Regions from separate parts of the Bradyrhizobium japonicum USDA 6 genome, predicted to be linked through region 3. Evidence: riboswitches for the same ligand, from Rfam matches in the RefSeq annotation. Region 3 holds a riboswitch; each other region holds the start of a gene.
What was found. Region 3 has a riboswitch for cobalamin ahead of BJ6T_RS31195 (DUF1636 family protein). Riboswitches for the same ligand answer to the same signal wherever they lie in the genome.
Positions count from the first base shown of each region.

Region 1: linked by a shared signal. The riboswitch ahead of BJ6T_RS48525 (TonB-dependent receptor) and the one ahead of BJ6T_RS31195 (DUF1636 family protein) in region 3 are both predicted to bind cobalamin.
Region 2: linked by a shared signal. The riboswitch ahead of BJ6T_RS32135 (TonB-dependent receptor) and the one ahead of BJ6T_RS31195 (DUF1636 family protein) in region 3 are both predicted to bind cobalamin.

Region 1 covers NC_017249.1:5,026,369-5,032,223, forward strand. The annotation lists gene BJ6T_RS23795 (lytic transglycosylase domain-containing protein) at 1-173, opposite strand, end outside; gene BJ6T_RS23800 (adenylate/guanylate cyclase domain-containing protein) at 500-2,236, shown strand; gene BJ6T_RS47365 (hypothetical protein) at 2,363-2,539, shown strand; gene BJ6T_RS47370 (hypothetical protein) at 2,692-2,904, shown strand; gene BJ6T_RS47375 (hypothetical protein) at 3,007-3,264, shown strand; gene BJ6T_RS23815 (hypothetical protein) at 3,393-3,614, shown strand; cobalamin riboswitch at 3,690-3,903, shown strand; gene BJ6T_RS48525 (TonB-dependent receptor) at 4,018-4,662, shown strand; gene BJ6T_RS23820 (TonB-dependent receptor plug domain-containing protein) at 4,671-5,855, shown strand, end outside.
Region 2 covers NC_017249.1:6,836,773-6,842,627, forward strand. The annotation lists gene BJ6T_RS32125 (FixH family protein) at 1-210, opposite strand, end outside; gene BJ6T_RS32130 (hypothetical protein) at 313-678, opposite strand; cobalamin riboswitch at 910-1,117, shown strand; gene BJ6T_RS32135 (TonB-dependent receptor) at 1,243-3,666, shown strand; gene BJ6T_RS32140 (GFA family protein) at 3,805-4,212, shown strand; gene BJ6T_RS32145 (Cj0069 family protein) at 4,373-5,452, shown strand; gene BJ6T_RS32150 (IS630-like element ISBj5 family transposase) at 5,500-5,855, opposite strand, start outside.
Region 3 covers NC_017249.1:6,606,446-6,612,300, forward strand. The annotation lists gene cobN (cobaltochelatase subunit CobN) at 1-1,558, opposite strand, end outside; gene cobW (cobalamin biosynthesis protein CobW) at 1,558-2,607, opposite strand; gene BJ6T_RS31195 (DUF1636 family protein) at 2,604-2,978, opposite strand; cobalamin riboswitch at 3,075-3,296, opposite strand; gene cobO (cob(I)yrinic acid a,c-diamide adenosyltransferase) at 3,337-3,972, shown strand; gene BJ6T_RS31205 (cobyric acid synthase) at 3,978-5,426, shown strand; gene cobD (threonine-phosphate decarboxylase CobD) at 5,415-5,855, opposite strand, start outside.

The sequences.
Region 1 (5,855 bases), 1.6 Mb from region 3:
TGCTTGCCATGGCGCGACTTGACCGCAGCATGGCGCGGCTTGCCGGCTTTCGCCTCATGCGTCTTCTTCGACGCGGACGATTTGTGACTGCTCTTCGCTGCCAGCTCGGTTGGGATCAAGGCCAAAGCGGCCACGACAATGACACACGCGAGCGAGCGTAGGCACTGGTTCATTCGATGGTCCCCCTGCGAAACCACTACAAACCAAGGTCCGCGACGACATGCGGCTTGAGAATCAAAGACGACACCCAAAACGATGCCACGACATCGTTTCGCAATCCTCACGCTCCTTCAACAATGCGGCAAAATACCGATGGGAACTCGGGAACTTCCGAAATGGCGGAAAGGGTATCGTCTTTAGCCTTTGTTAACGAATGGGGTTCGCGCGACGGTTGCGCGCGGTCAGGGGCGACGCAAGGGCCAGATTGCGCGTGTTCCCGCCGCCAAAACCGGTGTATTGAGTTCCCAACCGGTCCTCTCAGCTCTTGACCCCACCGCTCATGCCACTTTTCAACCAGTCGATCAGGCGCAAGATCGTCGGGATCGCCCTCGGATTGATCGTCCTGATGCTCGTCACCTCGATTCTTTCGATGGTGATGTCGAGCCAGGTCGGGGTCCTCCTGGACGAGCTGACCAACCGCTACATCCCGGCCTATGGCGATCTGGCGCGCGCCAATATCCGCTCGCTGGAGCGGTCGGTGGCGCTGCGGCGCATGGTCATGATGAAGATGCAGGAAGCCCCGGACGAGGAGGCGTACGCTGCACGGCTGAAAGAGTTCGAGGAGGCCGACCGCAAGATCGAGGCGGAGACCTCGGACGCGCGCAGCCACATCAACGCGATCATCGACGATTCCAGGACGCCGTCGGACAATGCCGCGCTGGCGCGGATCGACACCCGCATCGAGACCGCCGTCACAGAGCTGCGCCAGGGCATGAACGAGGCGCACGCTAAGCTCCTCAAGCAGATCGATGCCAAGCAGATGCCGGAGGCGCGCGGCACGCTGGAGCATCTCGACGCGCTGCGCGACCAGTTCAACCAGAGGGTTGACGGCATTCGTGCCGACATGCTCAAGCAGGTCTATGCCTCGACGTCGACCGTGGTCGGCCAACAGCGGAAGGCTATCATCATCTCCGGCATCGTCACCATCCTCGCAGCGGTGGTCGGATTTGCCTTTGCGTTGCTGGTCTCGAGCGGCATCACGCGGCCGGTGCGCCTGCTGCTCGCCGGTACCCGCGAGGTCGAGGCCGGTCGCTTCGACAGGCCGATCACGGTCTCGACCCAGGACGAGATCGGCGAGCTCGCCGCCGCCTTCAATCGCATGGTCGAGCAACTCAGGCACAATGAGCGCATCCGCGAGACCTTTGGCCGCTACATCGATCCCAAGGTGGTGCAGGGGCTGATCGACCGACCGGAGGTCGCCATCGACGGCCAGCGCCGGGTGATGACCATCATGTTTTGCGACATGAGCGGCTTCACCTCGATGAGCGAGGGCATGACCCCGCGCGGCCTCGTCAAGGTGATGAACCACTATTTCACGGTGATGTCCGGTCCCATCAGGAACAATCGCGGTGTCATCGATAAATATATCGGCGATGCCATCATGGCCTATTGGGGGCCTCCGTTCATCGAGGAGGACGAGCCGGCGCTGCTCGCCTGCTTCGCCGCCATCGACATGGCCGACCAGGTGCCCGCGCTCCAGAAGCAGTTGCCGGACCTGCTCGGCATCCGCGCCATGCCGGCGCCGTGCGATCTGCGGATCGGCATCGCCACCGGCGAGGTCCTGACCGGCAGCATCGGCTCCGAACTGATGATGAGCTTCACCGTGATGGGCGACGCTGTGAACCTGGCTTCACGGTTGGAGGCCGTCAACAAGACCTACGGCACCCGCATCCTGATCTCGCAGGCCAGTGCGGACGTGATCGGCTCGAGCTGCGAGCTGCGCGAGATCGATCGTCTCGCGGTGGCCGGGCAGAGTGCGCCACAAGCCATTTTCGAGGTGATGAGCAAGGCGCACGGGCTCAGCGTCCCGCAGCAGAGCCTGCGCACGCATTATGCCGAAGGCCTCGCCGCCTATCGCGACCGGCGCTTCGACGAGGCTCGCGCCGCGTTCAACACGGCGCTCGAAGCCGTGCCCGGCGACGGTCCCTCGCGCACGCTGCTCGGCCGCATCGCGCAGTTCGAGGCCAATCCGCCGGACGCCAATTGGGACGGCGCTTGGCGGCTCGAGCAGAAATAGCCGTCCTTGCCGGGCCGGCACCGCCCTTGCCGGAAAAAACGCTTCTACTCGATAACGATGTTCGCAGTGACCTAATTCCCGGGCTTAGGTTAGTCGTCCCTTGAGGCGTTTGATGGGGACACGCCGATGACAGAACTTCAGGACAGGCTGGAACGGTTCGAGACGCTCACCGCCGAATGCGAGCTGATCGCCAAGCTCGCAACCGACAGCACCAAGCGCGAGTTCTATCTGAAACTCTCGGAGCAGTACCGTCAGCTGGCGGTTGATATGCGGAAGGTGATCGCGACCAAGGCCGCGGCCTGACGCCGACTGCAAGCCGTTCTTAATGTTTGGCGCGCATCCTCCGGGATGCGGGCGGCGCGATCCATGATTGCTCGCGGTGGGAATGCCGAGATCCGTTGCTGCGCAGCGTACCTCGCCGATGTCGCTTTGCCGCTCCCTACCAGGGCAATCCCATGCGCCTTGTTGCAGTCCTCATCTTCGCGCTCATGACGGCCGCCTGCAATCAGGAGCAGGACATCACCGGCTCGACCCCGGTCTGTGCGATGCGGAACTACAGCTCCTACAATCCCCGCGACATGAACCAGTGCGTTGCCGCCTGCAAGGCGTGCGACCACGGCAACACCGTCACCTGCACCACGTCATGCACCCTCAAGGGCGCCCACTGAGCGGCGTCGCTGCCTGGAGCTAGGGGTGACGGTGCTCGGGCACCGGAACGATTCACATGGGTCAGTCATTGAAGGAGCAGGCAGGACGCGGAGTCCTATGGAATGGGTATGCTCGATCCCGGTCGGTTTCTGGTGTCGTGCTCGCATTGCGATGCATGGCCGATGGCGGCCAACGTCAAACGTTCGAGCTGGTCGGCGTCGCCGCACGAGGTCCGCTTCGTATGCCCGCGCTGTCGCCGCGAGGAGACCGCCATCATCTCGGCCTCCGGTGAGCTGACCCCGATCCGGCGCAGCGACGCCCCGCTGCGCGACGTCACCGCGGCCTGGGCTCCGGCCCAGCGGCCAAGAGGGCGGGCGTAGCCCGCCTGTCACAGGACCGAGAGATCGGGCGCAGTCAGCTCTGCGCAACACCTTGCGCGGTCCGTTTTTGGAACCCGGCCTGCGCCGACGCGTTTCCGCTCCGACATCAACGCATCGAGGCCCTGCGAATGATCAGCGAGCATTTCGATACCCGCACCCGGATCAACATGAAGCTGGCGCTGGATCGGGTCTGCCGCAATCGCCCGGTCGGCGAGGACCATCGCTTTCGCAGGTCCGTTGCCGAGAACATCATCCGCTGCGCGCTCACGGGCCGCACCGGCATCGGCCAGCTCGTCGATGCCGGCGAGCGGGCGGTGATCAGGACGCGTTCGGAGCGGGAGCCGGCCTGATTGCGCCGGCTCAATCTCCGGTGCGGTGCTTTGACCGTGATGCAACCGGCCGATTGACTCTCCGCTTGCCCGCCCCCTAGATTGGCCGGTGACGGTTCTCCTCACGGAGATCAAAAGGGAACGTGGTGCGAGGTTTTCCCGATACCGGGATATTCTCAACGCCGCGGCTGCCCCCGCAACTGTAAGCGGTGAATCTTTCGTCATATGCCACTGGGAATCTCGGTCCTGGGAAGGCGACGCAAGGTAACGACCCGCGAGCCAGGAGACCTGCCGTCAACCGTGGTCACACGCGAAGATGTCGGTCGGGGAGTACAGACATTAGCTTCACCGGAGCAATCGAACGCTCCGCCGTGAAACCTCGTTCGCTGTGACGTGCCACTGACGTCATACCGAGGTTACAAGAGTGTCCCGTATTGTCTTTGCCGCCAGGCGCTTCCGCACCGGCTTGGTCTTGCTCGTTTCCCTGTCTTCACTTGATCTGTCCATTGCCCAGGCCCAGCAATCGGCATCGCCCGATCTGCTGCCGGCGGTCGAGGTCGCGGCGACCGAGCGTGCGGCCAAGCCGCAAGTCGTGCGGCGTGCGCCCGACCAGCCCGCGCAGCGGCGCGTCGCTCGCGTGCCGAAGCCCGAGTGGGTGCCGGCGTCGTCCCCGGTTGCCGGGGTATCCGCGGCCAACCTGTTTCCGACGGTCGTCGTCAGTCCGACGGATATTGTCACTCCGACCAATCTGGTTGCGAGCTCGGTGACGGTTCTGACCGCCAGAGACATCGAGCGCGATCAGCGCCGGACCGCATCCGATGCGCTGAGCGCGGTTCCTGGCCTGAACCTCGTGCAGACCGGCGGTCCGGGCGGACAGACGTCGATCTTCATGCGCGGAACGAATTCCAACCACACCAAGGTCCTGATCGACGGCATCGACGTCAGCGATCCCGGCAACCCGAACCGTTCGTTTGATTTCGGCCAGTTGCTCACCTCCGACATTCAGCAGATCGAAGTCCTGCGCGGTCCGCAGGGCGGTCTCTACGGCGCAGACGCGCTGGGGGCGTGATCTCCATCGTGACGAAGAAGGGCGACGGTCCCGCCCGCGCGACCGGCTCGGTCGAGGGAGGCTCGTTCGGAACGTTCAATCAAACCGCAGGCCTGAGCGGTTCACAGGACCACTTCAACTATGCCTTCAACGTTGCGCATTTCCACGCGAACGACGTGCCGGTGACGCCGGTCGAATTGCTGCCGCCGGGGCAGAAGGCGATCGGCAACAACTACGACAATATGACCTATTCGACGAAGCTTGGCGCCGAACTGAGCGAACACCTGACGCTCAACGGCGTCGCGCGGTACACTGACGCAACCCTGCGCTTTACCGGAGATACCTTCGATCCCGTCACATTCGCGAGCTTTCCCGCGGCTGCGCAAAGCACGCAGACGGTGCACCAGCTCTTCACGCGCGGGGAGGCGGTCTGGTCTGCTCTCGACGACCGGATGAAGAGCTATTTCGGCGTCAACTACACCAATCACTGGAACTACAACATCTCGCCCGGCAACGCGATGGCCACGATCACGACAGGCGACCGCGTCAAGTATGATTGGCACACCACGACCCAGCTCGCGCCCAACAACAATGTCATCATTGGCGCGGAGCATGAGACCGAAACACTGCAAACGGCGACAGTCTCGGCGCAAAACGTCAACACGGCCGGATATATGGAGCTGCAGTCCCAGTTGCGGGATCGCGTCTTCTTCACGGCCAACGTCCGGCAGGATGACAACGAGCGGTTTGGAGAGCATCCGACCTTTCGTCTGGCGTCTGCCGCGATCGTGCCGGTCACGGATACGAAGTTCAAGGGAAGCTACGGCACGGGGTTCAAGGCGCCGACGCTCAACCAGCTCTACGTGAGCTTTCCCGCGTTCTTCTTCTTTGCAAATCCCAACCTCAGGCCCGAGGAAAGCGTCGGATACGACGCCGGCTTCGAGCAACCCTTGTTTGGCGATCGCGTTCGCTTCGGGTCGACCTACTTCCGCAACAACATCACGGACCTGATCCAGAGCACGTTCGATCCCGTGACATTCACGAGCACCAACACCAATATCGGCAAGGCGATCACGGAGGGCACGGAGAGCTTCGTCGCGGCGGCGATCACTGACCGGCTTCGCGTTCGTGCCGACTACACTTTTACCCGCGCGGTCGATGTGACGGCGGGACTGGAGCTGTTGAGGCGTCCGAAGGAGAAGTGGAGCGCGAAT
Region 2 (5,855 bases), 230 kb from region 3:
CATGTCGAGGCGGGTCTTGAAGATGACCGCGTCCGGTATCGGCTTGCCGGTCTGCTTGTTCGTCAGCCGAACGGCGAGCGTGACGTCTTCGCCCTTCTTCATCTGCGGCGTGACGGGCTCGAAGGCGTAGTCGCCCGCGCCCGCCATCGCGGCGGACGCGGCAAGCGAAAGGGTGGCGGCGAGAGCCGCGGTGCTGATTTTGGAAAGCATTGTCCTGTCCTCATGAATTGATCTTTCGCCGTGGCGCGTGAAGCGCGCACGTCAGTCGTCGTCGCGAGCAGGCATGCCGCTCGCGTCTCGGGCTTTGCGAGATCAGATTCGAGGAGGTCGGAAAGGAGGACTGCCGCCACGGAAGGAAACGACCTGATCCGGGGGAATAGCCATCGTGCTGGCCACGACGGCGAGACGTTCGAACGCCACAGGCCTGACATCACCGAGCGCGATGGTCCCGCCGACGCAGCAGAAGCCCATCCCGCACTTGTAGTCGCCGCTATGGGAGCCCGTTCCCTTCATGTCGGGACAACAATCGTCCATCGACATGGCGGCGTCGCCGCTCATGTGCATGGCCGTCTGCATGCCATCCGACGACATTGCGAGGTTCGCCGCGGACGCGCCAACCGGCAGCATCGCCAGGGAGATGGCGATGGCGACTGCCAGGATGGTACGGACGAACTGCATCAATATCGACTTACCTTGTCGGGCCGGAACTCGGTCTCAGTAGCATATTCGGACACCAAAGGCAGTCATTGATCGTGGTCAAGCGTTCGTTACCCAGGCTCGTCCGGAGGCCGGGTTGGACGTTTCGTCGCGGTCCCTCGGACTATCGTGCAAATCGGCAACACAAGGCCGCCATCGACCGACCGGTCCGTCCAGCAGCCCGCGGGGATGTTGACGCGCCCATCCCCGGATGCCAGTTTCGTGATCGGTAGTGCCCGCAAGGGCTCTTCAAGGGAATGCGGTGCGTCCACCTCAGTGGGCAATTCCGCGGCTGCCCCCGCAACTGTAGGCGGATAGCCGACGACCAAACGAACCACTGGAGCCCCGCTTGGGCCTCTGGGAAGGTGGTCGAAGGCGATGACCCGCGAGCCAGGAAACCTGCTACCAGCCATGGTCACGCGCGAACGCATTGGGCGGGGTGCCCTGATGTCGGACAAGTAGCCGGTGCATCCGCCGCCTGGGGCGAAGGTGGATGACTAAGGCAACCGCGGTGACGGTTTGTTTGCGTCGCCGCAGAGCGTTGTCATGCAAAATCTTTATTTCCGTGCTGGCGCGAGGCCAGCGTTGTCGCGTGCTTTCCTGATTACCCTGCTCTCGTCGGTGTCCTTGTGGTCCGCGGCGCTCGCGCAAAGCGCGGCGCAGGACAACCGCTCCCGGGAGGTTGGCCCGGTGATCGTCACCCCGCCTGCTCAGAGACAGGCTCCCGCCATAAGCCCCGGCACCCAGAAGCCGCGCGCGGCCCGGCGCGCCGCGGGACGCAATCGTGGCGCCCCTGCTGTCGCCGTTCCGGCCACGCAAGCTCCGAGCGGCCCGGTGCAGACGCCGCTCAACACGGCCGCCGTCACCGACGTCGGCTCCCGGCTCGGCATCACGGCGCGGGAAATGCCGGCGACCGTCGAGGTCATCAGTCAGAAGACGATGGAGGATCTCGGCATCAGGACCACGACCGACGTCGCCAAGGCGGCGGTCGGCGTCATCGGCGGCGATGCGCCCGGCGCGCCCGCCATCTTCTCGATGCGTGGCTTTTCCGGCGACCAGATCTCCACGCTCTACAACGGCATCCCGATCGGGCCGTCGACCATGACCGGCCGTCCCATGGACGTGGCTGGCCTCCAGCAGGTCGAGATCATCAAGGGACCGGACTCGCTGGTGGCGGGCCTCGGCGCGACCGGCGGCGCCATCAACTACGTGAACAAGGTGCCGCATACCGGGCCTATTATCAACGACGCCTTCACGTCCTACGATTCCTTCAACGGTTATCGCGCCGGTTACGGCTCGGGCGGCAGCACGCTGATCAACGGCCTCGACTACCGCTTTGACATCAGCCATTTCAACAACAAGGGCTTTATCGACGACACCTATTCGAAGCTCAGCAACGTTTCGGGCCAGCTGAACTATCGCGTCAACGAGAACCTGAAGATCTGGGGCGCGGCCGAATACAGGCAGGACAACGACCGCTTCTACTGGGGAACACCGCTGGTGCCCGCGAACGCGCCGGGCATCGTGCCGACGAACGGCATCGTGTCCGGTCGGTGGAGCAACTATTACCTCGGCGGCGGCACGCCGGTACCTGTCACCATCGACGCGCGCACGCTGACCACGAACTACAACGTTCTCGACAATCACAGCGGCGCTGGCGAGCTCTGGCTACGCAGCGGCTTTCAATGGGACATCACCAACAACGTCTCGCTGAAAAGCCAGGTCTATGGCTATGACGCCCACCGGCACTGGTTCAACAACGAGATTTCGTCGTTCGACCAGACCGTAGGCAATTTCGCAGGCGCGCAGAGTATCTATCGCGAACGTCTGGCGCTGGATCACGCCCAGCGACTCTACGGCAACATCACCGACCTCACCGTTAATTCCAGTCTCGGCGGAATGGACAATCGCTTCGTCGCCACCGTGGCGGCGAGCAGCAACCAGTTCAACGTCTCGCAGGACACGCTGTTCTTCAACGACTACGTCGACCTCCTCAACCCGGATCGCGGCCTCTACGGCCCGCGCAGCGACGAGAAGATCTACACCCATCTCGACACCACCTCGCTGTCGTTCGAGGACCGGCTCAAGCTGACCTCGACCTTCGCGCTGATCGGCGGCATCCGTTTTGAGAATATCGAGCTATCGCGGACCCGCTTCGACGAGAATGGCCTCCTGAAAGCCAACTATCCTTTCTCCAAGACGTTCAATCCGGTCACCGGACGCATCGGCTACACCTGGGACATCGCGCCCGGCGTAATGCTTTACAGCCAGTACGCGACGGCAGCCGACCCGACGGTGGCGAACATCTTCATCCTCAGGCCCACGACGCCACTGCTGCTCACGACGTCGCGGACCTACGAGACCGGCGTGAAGCTGCTGTCGGCCGACAAGCGCGCGGAGGCCACGTTCTCGGCCTTCGACATCGAGCGCAAGAACGTCTACGTCCCCGAAAGCGGCATCCTCTTCAACGTCGCCGGCAAGATCGCCTCCAAGGGCGTCGAGATTGCCGCCGCGGTCAATCCGGTCGCAGGCCTGAAGCTGTGGGGCAACGTCGCCTTCGTGCAGTCGCGCTTCATCGACTTCACCTATGTCGACGGCAATGGCGACTTCCAGTCCTATTCGGGCAAGACGCCGCCCAACGTTCCCAACTTCATCGCCAACGCCGGAGCCTCCTACCGCTTCGACACGAAACTGCCGGTGGAGATCGGCGGCCTCGTCCGTCACGTCGGCGACCGCTTCAACTTCCAGGACAATTTGGTCACGATGGACGCCTACACGATCTTCGACGCATACGCGTTCGTCGATATTCCAAAGGCGTACTTCCCGACCGTCGACCAGACCCGGATCAGCTTTCGCGTGAGGAACCTGACCAACAAGCTCTACGCCGCCTGGGGCGATCCCGGGTACACCGACCAGATCATCCTGGGCGCGCCGCGCAGCTACGAGGTCGCAGCTTCGTTCAAATGGTAGTCGCGGATCACCTTGCCCTCGCAGTGGCGGGAGCTGTCACGCGACAGTAGGACGCAATCGCAAATCGATTGCGCCGTTGAAGCCGCAGGTCTGGAGAGCTATCGATCAACGAAACCTGCCTGCCATCGGGAGGAACGCATGAGCACCATCACCGGCGGTTGTCACTGTGGCGCGATCCGCTATCAGGTCGAGGGCGAAGCGATCGTGCATGCGCTGTGTCACTGCCGCGATTGCAGGCTTCACGCGGGCGCTCCCGTCGTCGGCTGGACGATGTACGCGGACGATGCCGTCAAGGTGACCAAGGGCGAGCCCAAGGTGTATCAGTCCTCGGAACATGCCCGGCGGCACTTTTGCAGCGACTGCGGAACCGGCCTGTTTTATGTCAATGCCGACATGTTGCCCGGGGTCATCGACGTCCAGAGCGCGACCTACGACGATCCCGATGCCGTACCGGCGACGATGCACATCCAGGTCGCAGAGCGCCTTGGATGGATGGAGCGCGCGCACGAACTGCCGACATTCGACCGCTATCCTCCGCCACCGTAGCAGCGCGCGCGAAGCGTTCGCCGTCTAGATGGAACCGCACAAACACCATCTTGCAACGACCGGATGATCTCACGTAGATTGATCGGCGTGGGGACGAAGCAGACTCCCCGTGAGACCTCGGTCCAAGCTCTGCGCAGCACGCCATTCGTGGAGCTTGCGCATGGATACCGAACGCCACTCTCCTCTCCGCCATACCGTTGCCATCCTCTCCCGCGGCGACGCTGCCGCGCGCCGGGACGCGACGGCGCAAAACAGCCGCTTCGTCCGCGTTTTCGAAGCACTCGCTGTGGTCGGCATCGACGCCCGGCCGGTGATCTACGACGAGATCTTCGCCGACGCCGTCCGCGATCAGCTGCTCGCCGTCGATGGCGTGCTCGTCTGGGTCGATCCGATCCATCAGGGCAAGACGCGCGAAGCCCTCGACCCGCTGCTTCGCGAGGTTGCGGCGCAGGGACCATGGGTGAGCGCCCATCCCGACGTGATCCTGAAGATGGGCGTCAAGGACGTGCTCTACCGAACGCGTCATCTCGGCTGGGGAGCCGACACGCATCGCTATGACACCGCCGCAAGCTTCCGCGACGAATTTCCCGCGCGCCTTCAGGCGAACGGTCCGCGCGTGCTCAAGCAGAATCGCGGCAATGGCGGCCAGGGGGTGTGGAAGGTGGAGGCCCTGCCCAACGCGGACGGCATGGTTCGCGTGCTGCATGCGCAACGCGGCAGCCTGCCCGAGGACATGCCGCTCGATGCCTTCCTCGCCCGCTGCGAACCGTATTTCGGATGGGGCGGCTGCGTCATCGACCAGGCGTTCCAACCCCGCCTGCCCGACGGCATGATCCGCTGCTACATGAGCGGCGCCAAGGTCGCGGGCTTCGGGCATCAATTGATCAAGGCCCTGATCCCGCCGCCGCCGGAAGGCCCCGACGCACCCGAGGCGCAGCCGGGTCCGCGGATCATGCACGGACCCGACGCTTCGCAATTCCAGGCGCTCCGAAGATCGATGGAGGACCAATGGACGCCGCAGCTGATGGACACGCTCGGCATCGACGAACCGTCGCTGCCGGCGATCTGGGACGCGGACTTCCTGTACGGGCCCCGCGACGCCGCAGGTACCGACACCTACGTCCTGTGCGAAATCAACGCGAGCTCCTGCTTCGCGATTCCCGACGACGCGCCGGCCGCCATCGCGCGAACGGTGAAGCACCGCTTGCTCCGGACTCAAGCAGTGCGTTCGGGCGCATAACGGGACGGCAGGATACCCCGATAGCATCCAACACTAGTCACATGAATCTAAAGTTCGCCACATAAAGTCTGCTGGGCTTTGTGGCAAAAGCGTTTGACGGAAGCCAAGATCTGGTCTGCGGACTTGGTCCATTTGAAGGGCTTCGGGTTGTTGTTGTGCAATTCGATGAAGGTACGGATGTCGGCTTCGAGCTGCCTGACGGAGGTGTGAACACCTCGCCGGATCTGCTTTCTGGTGAGTTCAGCGAACCAGCGCTCGATCTGATTGATCCACGACGCGGAAGTCGGCGTGAAGTGGACATGATAGTGCGGCCGGCGAGCGAGCCACGCTTTAATCTTGGGGGTCTTGTGGGTAGCGTAGTTGTCCATGACGATATGGACAGCGAGCCCCTCAGGGATTTGAG
Region 3 (5,855 bases):
CCTGCCGGCGGAGCCAGAGATAGAACGCGACATAGGCATGGCGCGGCGTGCGGGCGAGATCGTGATAGTCGGCTTCGCGCGTGGCCGCATCGCCGCGCTCCGGCTGAACCGCGATGACCGACCGGCCACTTGCGATGGCCGCGAATTGAAATGCACCGTCGCGACAGCCCGGATCATCCTCCGGCGCGCCCCAGGCCTGCGCGAGATCATCCTGCAAGGCTTGCGGCAGGCGCGAGAGCGCGGCGCGGTAATCGGCGACGCTCCAGGTCAGTTGCTGCTTCAGCAATGTTTCGCCGAGCGCCTGAACCGGCGCAACATCGAAGCCGGCCTCCCCCAGATCGGACAACAGCGCCTCGACCGACGCCAGCGCATCGAGCCCGACCGCATGCGCGATCTGATGCGGACGGCCCGGGTAGTTCGAGAGCACGAGCGCCACCCGCTTCCCGGCGGCCGGCGTCTCGGCGAGGCGCCGCCGGGCCGCAACGCGCGCGGCGACGGCCTTGACGCGCTCCTCATCGGGCCGGTGCGCCAGATGCGAAAATTGCAGATCGGGATCGCGCTCCGCGGCCGATTTGAAGCTCACCACGCCCGCGAACAGGCGGCCGTCGACCTCCGGAAGCACCACGTGCATCGCGAGATCGCCGGGCGACAGGCCGCGCAGCGATTCCGCCCAGTCCTCGCGCCGTGCCGATGAGAGCGCGACCTGGAAGACGGGACACGATGCCGCATCGAACGGTGTCGTGCCGTCGTCGCCCATCGCCGAGAACGCCGTCGCGTTGACGATCGCGGCCGGAGGATTCGTCGCGAAATACGCCCGCAGCCAGTCCGCAACGCCGGGAGCCTTCAGCGAGGTGACGAACACGCCGTACGCGTCAAAGCCGCGCTCGCGCAGCGCCGCGATCAGGGCGTCGACCGGCCCGGTATCCGCGGCGGTGAGGTAGGAACGATAGAAGGTCACGAGCGCGAGCGGCCTTCCCTCGCCGGCCATCGGCGCAGCGATGACGCCACGCGCGGGCTCGTAAAAGCCCATCTCGGGCAGGTTCATCTCGCCGACGACCGGGCCCGCGTAAAGGCCCGAGGCCAGCGCGAGCTGCGCGATCGCGGCCTGGGCGGCAACGGGACCCCCGGTATCGCAGAGCACCTTGAGCCGGCGCAGCGTCGAAACCGGCAGGGTCGAATAGGCATCGAGCCGCGTGTCGTCGCGGCCGTCGGCCGGCAGCACGGCCAGCACAATGTTGCGGTCCTTCGCGAGCTGCTGCAGGGCCGCGAGCCCGTACGGCCAATAGGACTCACCGCCGATCAGGCGCACCAGAATGCCGCGTGCCTGCGACAGCGTGCGCTCGATATAGGTGTCGACCGACAACGGATGACGCAGCTCGGCGAGATTGGCGAGCCGCAGCGACGGCAGGCTGCTGCGGCCGCGCCGCCAGCCGGCCGCGAACGCCGCAAGGTCGGAATCCGAGTACGAGAGCACCACGAGATCGGCCGGGTCCTGGCCGATGTCCCTTGGCGTCGCGGTCTCCTCGAGACCGCGGCTCTCGCGGAAGACGACGTGCATCAGATACCAAGTCCTGAAAGACCAAGTCCTGCCTTGATCGCGGCCTCGTCGATATCGCCGTGCTCGCCGATCACGACGAGCTTCGACTGCCTGAGAGCTGCGCCCCAGGGCTTGTCGAACTGGTGGCGCACGCGCTCGCCGACCGCTTGCAGCAACAGGCGCATCGGCTTGCCCGCGACCGCGATATAGCCCTTGACGCGCAGCACGTTCTGCTCGCGCGAAAGACGCTGCACCGACGCGACCAGTACGTCGATGTCGCTGACCTCCGGAAGATCGATCACGACGGAGGCGAAATCGTCGTGCTCGTGATCCTCCTCGCCGTCGTGATGCGAGGGCCGCGCGGCGAGATCGTTCTCGGCGGCGGCGCCGAGGCCGAGGATGACGCGCGCATCGATCGCGCCATCGGTGACGGATAGCATCGGCACCCGGCGCGGCATCTCCGCGGTGATGGCGGCCTTGGCGGCTTCGATCCCTGCGGCCCCCGCAAGATCGGCCTTGGTCAGCAGCACGATGTCGGCGCAGGCGATCTGGTCCTCGAACACCTCCGACAGCGGCGTCTCGTGGTCGAGATTTTCATCCGCCGCGCGCTGCGCTTCCACGGCCGCCGGGTCCGGCGCAAAACGGCCGGCGGCAACAGCCTCGGCATCGGCGAGCGCGATCACGCCGTCGACCGTGATCCGCGAGCGGATCTCCGGCCAGTCGAACGCCTTCAGCAGCGGCTTCGGCAACGCCAGGCCCGAGGTCTCGATCAGGATGTGATCTGGCCGCACCGGCCGCGCCAAGAGCTTCTCCATGGTCGGAATGAAATCGTCCGCAACGGTACAGCAGATGCAGCCATTGGCGAGCTCGACGATGTTCTCCTCCGGGCAATTCGCATCGGCGCAGGATTTCAGGATCTCGCCATCGACACCCTCGCTGCCGAACTCGTTGACGAGCACCGCGAGCTTCTTGCCATCGGGGTTTGCGAGCAGATGCTGGATCAGCGTCGTCTTGCCGGAGCCGAGAAAACCCGTGACCACCGTCACAGGGACTTTTGCGAGCGAGTTCATTCGGCGGCCTCCGGCACAACGGCAATGGGGGGAATGCGGGCAAGCGATTGCTTGCGGAAGATTTCGGGACGGCTGCGCCAGGGCACGAGACCGTCGGGCGCGGCGGCATAGGCCGCGGCACCCGCGACCACGTCACTCGCATGGGCCTCCGACAGACGGCCATAGACATAGGACCAGCGGCCGGGCGCGCTGAGCGCAACCGAGCAGCCCTGGCTGCATGCCGACAGGCATTCAACGGGAACCACATTGACGCCCTCGGGCACGCCGGCGTCGAGGATCGCACCATGCAGGCGCTTGCCGGGCGTCGCCTCACCCTCGTCGAGCGTCTGGCCGGCACGGCAGGTAATACAGACGTGAAGTGTGACGGTCATCGCCTCTTCCAGGATAAACAGCGGGAGGCGAAGAGGCACACGGACCATTCCCCCGAAGGTCCGTTTCCCCGTCGCGGAACACCCCGTCCGCCGGTCCAAAACTCGTCCGCGCTGGCAGGTCTCCCGGCTTGCGGAGCAGGGCTTTTGGCCCTTCGATCCCCGCCTTCCCGATCCCCTGGGGGATCAGTGGCTTCGGGCATCTCTCCGGTCACGGTCGCGGGGGCGGCTGCAGTTTGGAGCCGAATCTTGTCGATTCGGACCCTATCGCATTCCCTCTTCGCCTGTCATAGGACAGGAACCAACGCCGGGCCACCATTTGCCCCCGGCCGCCTCTTGTCAAGCCGAAGGACCCTGTCAGATGACGCCTGAACCGGATACCCAAACGGCCGAGGAAACCGACGCCCGCCACGCCGCGAAAATGGCGAAAATCAAGGTCGCCCGCGACAAGATCATGGCGACCAAGAGCGGCGAAAAGGGCCTCATCATCGTCCATACCGGCGCCGGCAAGGGCAAGTCCTCATCCGCCTTCGGCATGATCGTCCGCTGTGTCGCCCATGGCTTCCCCTGCGCGGTCGTGCAGTTCATCAAGGGCGCCTGGGACACCGGCGAGCGGCGCCTGCTCACCGGCCATTTCGGCGAGCTCTGCCAGTTCCATGCGATGGGCGAAGGTTTCACCTGGGAGACGCAGGACCGCGCCCGCGACATTGCCGCGGCACAGGCCGGCTGGGCGAAGGCCAAGGAGCTGATATCAGATTCCAATCTTCGCATGGTCGTGCTCGACGAGATCAACATCGCGCTGCGCTACGATTATCTCGACATCGCCGAGGTCATCGACTTCCTGAAAACGCACAAGCCCCCCATGACCCATGTCGTGCTCACCGGGCGCAACGCCAAGGACGAGCTGATCGAGATCGCCGATCTCGTCACCGAGATGACGCTGGTCAAGCACCCCTTCCGCTCCGGCATCAAGGCGCAAGCCGGCGTCGAGTTCTGAATTCGATGGCGCGCGCATTGATGATCCAGGGGGCCGGCTCGGACGTGGGCAAGTCGCTCATCGTCGCCGGCCTCGCGCGCGCCTTCACGCGGCGCGGCCTGCGCGTGCTGCCGTTCAAGCCGCAGAACATGTCGAACAACGCGGCCGTCACTGTCGACGGCGGCGAGATCGGTCGGGCCCAGGCGCTCCAGGCGCTGGCCGCTGGCGTCGAGCCGCACACCGACATGAACCCGGTGCTGCTGAAGCCCGAAACCGATGTCGGCGCACAAATCATCGTCCAGGGAAAGCGCATCGCGACCGCGCGGGCGCGTGAATATGCGGCGATGAAGCCCTCGCTGATGGGCGCGGTGCTGGAGAGTTTCGAGCGGCTGAAGGCGCGCGCCGATCTGGTGCTGGTCGAAGGCGCCGGCAGCCCGGCCGAGGTCAACCTGCGCAAGGCCGACATCGCCAATATGGGCTTTGCGCGCAAGGCCGACGTCCCCGTCGTGCTGGTCGGCGACATCGACCGCGGCGGCGTCATCGCCCAGCTCGTCGGCATCAGGACGGTGATCGACCCCGACGATGCCGCGATGATCCAGGGTTTCGTCATCAACAAGTTCCGCGGCGACCCCTCGCTATTCGACGACGGCTACAAGCTGATCGAGCAAAAGACCGCGTGGCGTGGCCTTGGCGTGCTGCCCTGGTTCGCGCGGGCCGGCGAGCTGCCGGCCGAGGACGCGCTCGGCCTGAGCGACGCGCGCAAGCCGGGCCAGTGCAAGATCGCCTGCCTCGCACTGTCGCGGATCGCCAATTTCGATGATCTCGATCCGCTGAAGCTCGAGCCTGGCGTCGATCTCGTCATGGTGCGGCCGGGCGACGCCATCCCCGGCGATATCAGCCTCGTCATCATCCCCGGCTCAAAGTCCACCCGCGGCGATCTCGCCTTCCTGCGCGCGCAGGGCTGGGACATCGATCTCCTGGCGCATCACCGTCGGGGCGGCCATGTGCTCGGCCTCTGCGGCGGCTATCAGATGCTCGGGCGCAGCGTCACCGACCCCGGCGGCATCGAAGGCCCTGCCGGCGACACGCCGGGTCTCGGACTTCTGGACGTGGAAACGGTGATGAGCCCGCAGAAGACGCTGACGCGCGTCGCAGCCGTGCATGCCGCCACGGACCAGCCGATCGACGCCTACGAAATCCACATCGGCCGCACCGATGGGCCGGATCGCGCGCGCCCGTTTGCGAAACTGAACGGCGAGCCCGAAGGCGCGATCTCGCGCGATGGCCGCGTGCAGGGCAGCTATTTGCACGGCCTTTTCACCTCGGACGATTTCCGAAAGGCGTATCTCGCAAAGCTCGACATTCCGGCAGGCGAGGAGCCTTATCACAGCAGGGTCGGGAGTGCGCTCGACGCCCTCGCCGATCACATCGAACAGCATCTCGACGTCGATGGCCTGCTCGCGTTAGCGCGCTAGCGCCTCGGCAAGGCGCGTCCATTCGGCTTCGCTGCCGGGAAGCCCGAGGCGCAGCCATGCCGGCTCTCTCGCGAACACGCGCGACCAGATCTGGCTACGCGCCAGTTTCTCCTGCGCAGCAAGCGCATCAGGCGTCTCGTAGAGACGAAACAGCGGCGCACCACCGACGAGCCGCCAGCCTAGCGACCGCACGATGTCGTCCAGGCGGGCACAGTCGCGCGCAAGCCGCGCGGACGTGGCCTCGGCCCAGTGGTCGTCACGCAAGGCGCGGCACCCGATCGCGATCGCAGCTCCCGACACCGGCCACGGACCTGACGCCGCCCCGAGCTTCGCGATATCGGCCGCATGGCCGAGCGCAAACCCAAGTCGCAGGCCGGCAAGACCATAGAACTTGCCGAAGGAGCGCAGGACCAGCAGTCCAGGCCGATC